One region of the Bartonella jaculi genome, then DNA from elsewhere that is predicted to be linked to it. Evidence: predicted binding sites of a transcription regulator. Region 1 holds the regulator's gene; each other region holds the start of a gene.
What was found. Region 1 encodes LexA, which represses DNA repair genes until DNA is damaged. Its sites were predicted from a motif close to TGTTCNNNNTGTGTTCNG; they were not measured.
Positions count from the first base shown of each region.

Region 2: uvrA (excinuclease ABC subunit UvrA) is a predicted target of LexA. The motif match lies at 1,824-1,841, and genes of this name have one in related genera.
Region 3: dnaE (DNA polymerase III subunit alpha) is a predicted target of LexA. The motif match lies at 1,123-1,140, and genes of this name have one in related genera.

Region 1 is NZ_BAABIZ010000006.1:41,998-45,201, forward strand. It holds gene rimO (30S ribosomal protein S12 methylthiotransferase RimO) at 1-962, opposite strand, end outside; gene lexA (transcriptional repressor LexA) at 1,186-1,899, opposite strand; tRNA gene ABD915_RS04020 (tRNA-Lys) at 2,916-2,991, shown strand; partial or broken gene ABD915_RS04025 (hypothetical protein) at 3,005-3,204, opposite strand, start outside.
Region 2 is NZ_BAABIZ010000003.1:110,896-114,099, forward strand. It holds gene gyrA (DNA gyrase subunit A) at 1-921, opposite strand, end outside; gene ssb (single-stranded DNA-binding protein) at 1,114-1,632, opposite strand; gene uvrA (excinuclease ABC subunit UvrA) at 1,858-3,204, shown strand, end outside.
Region 3 is NZ_BAABIZ010000003.1:77,852-81,055, reverse strand. It holds gene recG (ATP-dependent DNA helicase RecG) at 1-1,017, opposite strand, end outside; gene dnaE (DNA polymerase III subunit alpha) at 1,331-3,204, shown strand, end outside.

The DNA.
Region 1 (3,204 bases):
GCTTCCTCTAACCATTCAAGGAGTAAATTAAAATCTTCATTCGTTTCACCTGGAAAGCCGACAATAAATGTTGATCGCAAAGTGAGATCTGGACAAACTGCTCGCCACTTTTCAATTCTACGATTCATTTTTTCCATAAGAGCGGGACGTTTCATATTACGCAAAACGTTTGGTGATGCATGCTGAAAAGGGATATCCAGATAAGGGAGAATTTTTCTTTCAGCCATCAATTCAATAACTTCATCAACATGAGGATAAGGATAAACATAATGCATACGTATCCAAACACCCATATTGCCTAATTCGCGACAAAGATCGAAAAATTTTGTTTTTACTATGCGATCTTTCCAAGGCGTTTCTAGATATTTAATATCAATGCCGTAAGCACTGGTATCTTGTGAAATAACCAAAAGCTCTTTTACACCTGCTTGTACCAGTTTTTCAGCTTCGCGAAGAACATTATTGATAGGACGTGAAGTAAGATTACCGCGCAGTGTAGGAATAATACAAAAGCTACACCGATTAGAACATCCTTCAGAAATTTTTAAATAAGCATAATGGCGAGGTGTTAAACGAATACCTTGGGGGGGAACTAAATCGATAAAAGGATCATGAACTGGAGGAATTGCTTTATGAACTGCTTGTATAACACTTTCATAGGCTTGTGGTCCTGTAATAGCCAACACATTAGGATGTACTTGACGAATCACATCAGGATCAGCACCAAGACAGCCCGTTACAATAACTTTTCCATTTTTTTTGAGGGCTTCATCAATATTGGCGAGTGATTCATTTCGGGCAGAATCAAGAAAACCACAGGTATTAATAATAACGAGATCAGCACCTTGATGCTTATGTGAAATTTCATAACCTTCCGAACGAAGGCTTGTAATAATTCGTTCAGAATCTACAAGTGCTTTTGGACATCCAAGGGAAACAAAACTAATACGCGGTGCTGCCATGATAATCCTTGCAACTTTATGATGAAAACTAAACTTTATCTGCTACTTTATTAAGAATAAAAGAGGCTCTTTATTTTTTTTATAGATGCAATACAATGCTTTAGAAAGTTATTTAATTTTTTTCTACAAAATCTTATGAGTATACGTAGCATAACGCACGAAAAAATACTAATATAATCTTATATTGAATATACGGAGCGTGCGAGATAGATTTTTTTGTTTTCTAATATTTGCGAATAAGTCCAATAAGCTTACCTTGTATCTCTACACGCTCAGGTCCGTATATGCGTGTTTCGTAGTGAGGATTGCCAGCTTCTAATGCAATAGAAGCTCCTTGGCGTCGATAACGTTTTAAAGTTGCTTCTTCTTTATCAATAAATGCGACAACAATTTCACCGGATGTTGCTGTACTTTGGCGTTTAACAATTATAGTATCCTTATCAAGGATTCCTGCTTCAATCATAGAATCATCTTTGACTTCTAAAGCGTAGTGCTCACCTGAATTAATCATGTCTTGTGGTAAAGAAAGTGTATTTATTTGTTGCTGTATAGCGGAAATAGGTACACCAGAAGCAATACGCCCCATAATGGGAATCGTGGTATTTTTTTTCTCTTCTTCATCAAAATTATCAAGATTGCCGAAGTTTTTTGATATTTTTCTTTTGTTATCCTCTATTACACTAGAAGAAATTTTACGCGCTAAAGAAAGATTAAATGTTATTTTCTCAGGAAGTCGCACAATTTCTACTGCGCGGGCACGATTTGGCAAACGACGTATAAAACCTCGTTGTTCTAGGGCTGTAATAAGTCTATGAATACCAGATTTTGATGTAAGCTCTAATGCAATTTTCATTTCATCAAAGGAGGGGGGAATACCAATGTCTTTCATATGATTGTGAATGAACAAGAGTAGCTCATATTGTTTACATGTCAGCATTCAATGTTCCAATCAAAAGAATCAAAAAAGAAAGAAATAGAAAATAAAGTATATCTATCCTTCATTATTTTACATTTTTTCAACACAAATCAAAAGCATCTTCTTCATTTTTTTGAATTTAAAAGTGGAATTAATGAAATTAGACTTCTTTATTTATAAACAATTTATATTATATTCTTAATTAATAATATATTTTAAATATAGACATAATTTATTTTAATTTAATATGTGTTATTCTATCAAACAAGAGTAATTAGCTTAAACTAAATTACACAATCAGTTTTAAAAAAATCATCTGTATCTTCTAAGAAGATATTTGTATATCTTGGAATTTATTCATAAAGAAAAAAGATATCTTTTGATTTAACATAAATGATAGTTCAATACGCATTTAGAATCATTTTACATAGTATTGTTACTTTTTTATTTTTAGTAAAATTATTTATAATAGAAATATTGTATGCATTATTTTCATTTTTTGTCTTTATAAAGTGATATATTTTCAATATCGTGGCAACTGTGCCAATCTCTGAATTATTTCTGCTTTACTCTCTTCTATAATAAGCTTCTGGCAAACGAGCATAATGCTTTATCGAAAGCATATTCACATATAGAAAACGAGAACAAAAACTTAAAAAATACTAAAATCAGAAAATATATTTCATAAATATATGCCTTTCCAACACTTTCTAGTAAATATGCTTTTTCTCCATGTCCTATTCGTTATATTCACAACAGTGGGTAGCATTGATTTCTTTTTATGCGCTTTGGTTATTTATTAAAACCCAGTTTAATGCATTTACATGCATTCCTCCTCCTCTCGTATTCACATTTTGAAACTATGAGGTATTTTTGCGTTTAAATCACTAACCTTTTATTTAAGTTCGAAAAGCGAAAAAAGCAGAAAAATATTGATAACTAAAGCAAAGAATAATTTTTTTTTCGAAAGGTGTTGACCAAATGAAAAGTCAACCGTATGTTCCTCTAACTTTCTACAAGCAAGATAGCTTGTTTGGGAGCGCGTAGCTCAGCTGGTAGAGCAACTGACTTTTAATCAGTAGGTCCAGGGTTCGAATCCCTGCGCGCTCACCACTTTTAAATAAGGTTAGTAGGTTGTGCAAGATTTCAGGAATTTTGTGTTCTTTGTTTCTCTTATCTTATTTTTCTGTATGTTCTGAACCTTTTTAATTGATTCTATTACGAGACGTTTTCTGTCGGTTGTTTTAGTATAAAACTGTGCCATGCTATCTTCTGTGAAGCCAAAAAGCGCTTTAAGTTGTAATACCGTAGCTTCTGCATTGGCTG
Region 2 (3,204 bases), on a different contig from region 1:
TCCATCACGGTCAGATTCGTCACGCAAGTCAGAGATTCCTTCGATGCGTTTATCACGCACCAATTCGGCCATTTTCTCAATCATCGTTGCTTTATTAACTTGATAAGGTATCTCGCTCACAATGATTGCCTGTCGACCATTGCGAATTTCTTCAATATCAACCTTACCACGCATAATAATTGAACCGCGCCCTGTTTCATAAGCCAAACGGACACCAGAATGTCCAAGGATAATGCCACCGGTAGGAAAATCAGGACCAGGAATAATTTTAATGATCTCATCAAGCGTTATATCGGGATTATCAATCAAGGCAATACAACCATCAACGATTTCACCAAGGTTATGGGGAGGAATATTGGTTGCCATTCCCACGGCAATCCCCCCTGACCCATTAACCAAAAGATTAGGAAAACGCGCCGGTAAAACTATAGGCTCACGTTCACGCCCATCATAATTATCCTGAAAATCAACTGTATCTTTATCAATATCAGCTAAAAGCTCTTCCGAAACTTTTTCTAAACGACACTCTGTATAGCGCATCGCGGCAGGCGGATCCCCATCAACAGAACCAAAATTTCCTTGACCATCAATTAATGGATTTCGCAAAGAGAAATCCTGCGCCATACGGACCAACGCATCATAAATTGAAGCATCACCATGAGGATGGAATTTCCCCATAACCTCACCGACAACACCCGCAGACTTACGATAAGATTTATTAAAAGCAAGCCCCATCTCATTCATAGCGTGAAGAATACGCCTATGAACAGGTTTAAGACCATCACGCACATCAGGAAGTGCACGCGAAACAATCACACTCATCGCATAATCGAGATAGGAGCGTTGCATTTCATCAATAATACTGACTGGTTCAATACCGGTCAGCACATCACGTTCTGGGTGTGGAGTAAGATCGGTCACAGCTTCAAGACTTTCAAAAAAGAATCATTTGACTCTTTATATACCGAAAAACATGCGAAAACACCACTTTCTCCCCTGAAACAGAGAAGAAATTTAACAATAATTTTCAACATGTTATTTATTTATGTTAAAAATCACAGATAAAATAAACGGAACCACCTTTCCTAAACTTTTAAGATCTGAAACAAATCATCAAAAAGGCACATCATCATCTAATTTGTGCGAAAAACTCTCTTCCGACTGGTTATTATTCTGAGCAAAAACATCTCTCTGATTTAAGCTACTGTCCCCAAAATCACCACTGCCATAACGGCTGCTCGACTGAGTTGCCCCTTGCATTTGTTCTCCACCACTCATGTTTCGTCCATCAAGCATTTGTAATTCACCACGATATTTTTGCAAAACAACTTCCGTCGTATAACGGTCATTACCATTTTGATCTTGCCATTTGCGCGTCTGCAACTGGCCTTCAATATAAATTTTGCTTCCCTTTTTTAAGTATTGTTCAACAACTTTGATAAGATTTTCATTAAAAATAACGATACTATGCCACTCCGTGCGCTCTTTACGCTCATTCGTATTACGATCACGCCAACTTTCTGAAGTAGCAATACGCAAATTTGCCACTTGATCGCCAGAATTCAAACGACGAATTTCAGGATCAGCACCGAGATTACCAATCAAAATAACTTTATTAAGGCTACCAGCCATCGCATAAACTCCAAAATCATAAATCGGGCGATTATAACAAAAGATGACAACAAGGTATAGTTTATTCCATTCCTAAAAATAAAAAGCTGCTCTCTTTTCTCTCTTTCCACAGAACTTGCCGTCTCTTTCCGCGTTAAAATATAATGAAACACATTGTAATTCTAACGAAACAGTTTTATTTCACTTAGGAGTGTTCAATTTTTGTCGCATATGCCAAGGATAGACATGACCTATCAGAAATACATCTCCATTCGCGGCGCACGTGAACATAACCTTAAAAATATTGATTTAGATCTCCCTCGTGACAAATTGATCGTCATAACAGGGCTTTCTGGATCAGGTAAATCATCCTTAGCTTTTGATACAATTTACGCTGAAGGCCAACGTCGCTATGTTGAAAGCCTTTCTGCTTATGCACGTCAATTTCTGGAAGTGATGCAAAAACCAGATGTCGATCAAATAGATGGTCTTTCCCCTGCTATTTCCATTGAACAAAAAACAACCAGCCGCAATCCTCGTTCGACGGTAGGAACTGTTACTGAAATTCACGACTATATGCGCCTTCTCTTTGCACGTATTGGTGTTCCTCATTCTCCAGCTACAGGACTTCCTATTGAAAGTCAGACCGTAAGTCAAATGGTTGATCAAATTATGGACCTACCAGAAGGAACACGAATTTTTATTATGGCACCCTTGGTACGTGGACGAAAAGGAGAATATAAGAAAGAGTTAACAGAACTTTTAAAAAAAGGATTTCAGCGTGCTAAAGTTGATGGAAATTTTTATGAAATTCCTGATATTCCTCCTCTTGATAAAAAGTATAAACATGACATCGATGTAGTAGTGGACCGTATTGTTGTCCGTAATGACATTGCTCCTCGCTTAGCTGATAGTATAGAAACCTGTTTACAGCTAGCAAATGGGCTTGCCGTTGCTGAAATGGCAGACCAACCTTTGGGACAGAAAGAAACCACGAAGGAATCTGCCAATAAATCAAAAAATGAAACACACAAGCGGCTTATTTTCTCAGAAAAATTTTCTTGCCCGATCTCTGGATTTTCTATCCCTGAAATTGAACCACGGCTATTTTCATTCAATAGCCCTTTTGGCGCTTGCCCTCTTTGCGATGGACTTGGCACGAAAAAAGCAATCGATCCTACAAGCATCATACCAAATGAAAATCTCACATTAGAAGCCGGAGCAATTGCCCCTTCGTCTAAATCATCCTCACTCTCCTATAACAAAATCTTAGAATCACTGGGTAAAATTTATGGATTTAAACTTACAGATAAATGGTCCACACTCTCAGAAGAAGCGCAGCATGCTATTCTCTATGGCACCAAAAGAAAAGCAAGCTCCTTTGTCTATAAAAATGATTTGAGCACGCATACACCGTCTCAATACTTTGAAGGTGTTATCCCGAACTTGGAGCGACGCTGGAAAGAAACCGATTCTACGTGGTTACGTGAAGAAATAGAGCGTTATATGTCTTCTTCACCCTGTCCTGAGTGTCATGGTTATCGTTTAAAACCAGAGGCGCTTGCTGTCAAAATCAACGGCATGCATATTGGA
Region 3 (3,204 bases), on a different contig from region 1:
ATGTTGTCGAGCCAGAACTTCTGTTGGCGCCATTAAAGCTGACTGTCCAGAATTTTCAGCAATCTGCGCACTTGCCATCAGTGCAACAACGGTTTTGCCTGCTCCCACATCGCCTTGGAGAAGCCTTAACATGGGTTCAGGTGATGCTAAATCTTTTTCAATATCTTTTATTGCTTCACTTTGTCCATTTGTCAGCTGGAAGGGCAGGGCTTTCATTAGTTTTTTAGTATAGGTGCCATTTGAGGGGCGAGAGGTTCCGGCAAGAGATTTGGTTTTTAAACGCACGAGACCAAGAGCCAATTGACAGGCGAGTAATTCATCATAAGCAAGACGTCTGCGTGCTGTACTTTGTAAGGATAAATCATCAGGATCTACGGGGGAATGGATGCGGCGTAAAGCAACAGAGAAAGAAGAAAAGCTTTGCTGCTTTTTGACGCTTTCCTCTATCCATTCTGGCAATAAAGGAATATATTCAAGAGAATTTTGTATTGCACGTCTCAACGTCTTTGCTGATAATCCAGCAGTAGAGGGGTAGATAGGTTCGATTAATGGAATCTGATTGCGTTGTTCGCTTGGCGCAATATGGTCTGGATGAATCATCGAAAGTTGACCATTAAATCGTTCCGCTTTACCTGATACAATGACTTTTTTTCCTTCTGGGAGTTGTTTTTTTAACCAAGAAGGTTGGGCATGAAAAAAGACTAAATTTATTATTCCTGTTTGATCATGAGCGATAACGCGATAAGGGAGGCGGCTACGGCCAGTCGGGGGTGGTTGGTGTTGATCGATGATAATTTCAAGAGTAAGGGTAACTCCTTCCTGTGCAAAAGCAATATTAGGTCGCATTCTGCGATCTATAACGGAGAGAGGCATTAGTCGGAGAAGGTCAATAAGGGTGGGGTCACGTTGTATAGAATGAACGTTTAAGACTTTGGATAGTAAAATACATACTTTGGGGCTGATTCCCGAAATGGTACGAATAGAGCTAAAAAGAGGATTAATAAGGCTGGGACGCATAAGAAAGATTTTTAGCTCGCTCTCTTTGTTTTTTCTAGTGCTTTAAAGGAGTTTTTGGGGATAAATCATAAACGCAAAAAAATCATATCAATATGATACGCTGTCTTTTCTTTTTGTGTGTTTGTTTTCTTATTCTATAGGCATTTTTCTGATGGCATTTAAAAGATGAAGTATAAATAAAATTAGAATATTTTCTGGATATGCAAGAGTTTTAAAGTTATAAATTTTTAGCATGATGGACTACAATGCTATCTATTTCGAGACAGATAATAGGTGTGATTTGATATTTATTTTGTGATGGGAAATTGTGAGAGTGTCAAAAGATAAAAGCAAAACACGAGACGGTAAAAATCCCTTTCCTCGCTTTATTCATTTAAGAGTACATTCAGCTTATTCATTGCTTGAGGGAGCTTTAAAAATTCAACAAATTATTCAACATGCCATTTCTGATGGTATGCCTGCGGTAGCTATTACAGACACGAATAATTTGTTTGGTGCTTTAGAATTTTCTCAATATTGTTTTTCTCATGGTATTCAACCTATTATTGGTTGCCAGCTTGCAATTGATTTTGATGATGACAATCATCACCCGCGTTTAGCCAAAGGGCATCATCCTTCTGATTTTTGCTCTATTGTATTGTTGGCTGCTAGTGAAAGAGGTTATGCGCATTTAGTGCGATTGGTTAGTCGCGCTTATCTTGATAAGCGTGATACTGATCCTCCTCATATTAAAGCGAGTTGGTTATTGTCGCACAGTGAAGGATTGATCGCTTTGACCGGTGGAAGAGGTGGTCCTCTTAATTTGGCTTTGGCAGAAGATAAAAAAGCACGCGCTGTTGAACGTTTAAGTTATTTGAAAACAGTTTTTGGTGATCGTCTTTATATTGAATTACAACGACATGGTTCTTACGATCGGAAAGTGGAAGCTGCACTTGTTGAATTGGCTTATACACATGATATCCCTCTTGTTGCGACAAATGAAGCTTTTTTTCTGGGTAGGCAAGGATATGAAGCTCATGATGCGCTGATGGCGGTTGCAGAAGGACAAATCGTATCTAATCCAGAGCGTAAACGTGTGACGCCAGATCATTATTTGAAATCACAAGATGAAATGGTTGCTTTATTTTCTGATCTTCCAGAAGCTTTAGAAAATAGCGTTGAAATAGCACTACGCTGTCATGTGGCTACACCAATTCGAAAACCGATTTTGCCTCGTTTTATAGAGCAATCTGTGGATTCAACTTCTACTCTAGAAGAAGACAATGAATTGTTAAATCAGGCTAAATCTGGTTTGAAAATGCGTCTTGAAACAATCGGTTTAGCGACAGGCTATTCTATAGCAGATTATGAGCAGCGTCTTGATTATGAAATTTCAGTCATTACCCGTATGCATTTTTCTGGCTATTTTCTTATCGTTTCAGATTTTATAAAATGGGCAAAAATGCACGGTATTCCTGTTGGACCGGGACGTGGTTCTGGTGCTGGTTCACTTGTTGCTTATGCGTTGACTATTACCGACGTTGATCCATTGCGTTTTTCTCTTCTCTTTGAACGTTTTCTCAATCCAGATCGTGTTTCTATGCCAGATTTTGATATTGATTTTTGTCAAGAGCGGCGCGAGGAGGTCATTCGTTATGTTCAGAAAAAATATGGACGTGATCAAGTGGCTCAGATTATTACGTTTGGTAAATTGCAAGCGCGTGCAGTGTTGCGTGATGTTGGGCGTGTTTTAGAAGTGCCTTATCGTCAAGTTGATTATCTTACAAAATTAATTCCTGCTACGCCTGGTAGTCAGGTTGAATTGGCAGATGCTATCAGGGATGAACCAAAATTTAAGGAAGAAAAGAAAAAGGATCCCGTTGTTGGACGCATGTTGGATATCGCACTTCAACTTGAGGGGCTTTACCGCCATGCATCGACCCACGCCGCAGGGATTGTTATTGGTGATCGGCCGTTATCAGAACTTGTTCCAATGTATCGTGATCCGCGTTCTGATATGCCAGTAACGCAATTTAACATGAAATGTGTTGAACAAGCTGGGTTGGTAAAATTTGATTTTCTTGGATTAAAAACGCTTACTATTTTGAAAATGGCTGCGGATTTTGTTGTACGGAAGGGGATAAAAATAGATTTATCACATATTCCTCTTGATGATGAAATGACTTATGCCATGATGGCGCGTGGTGA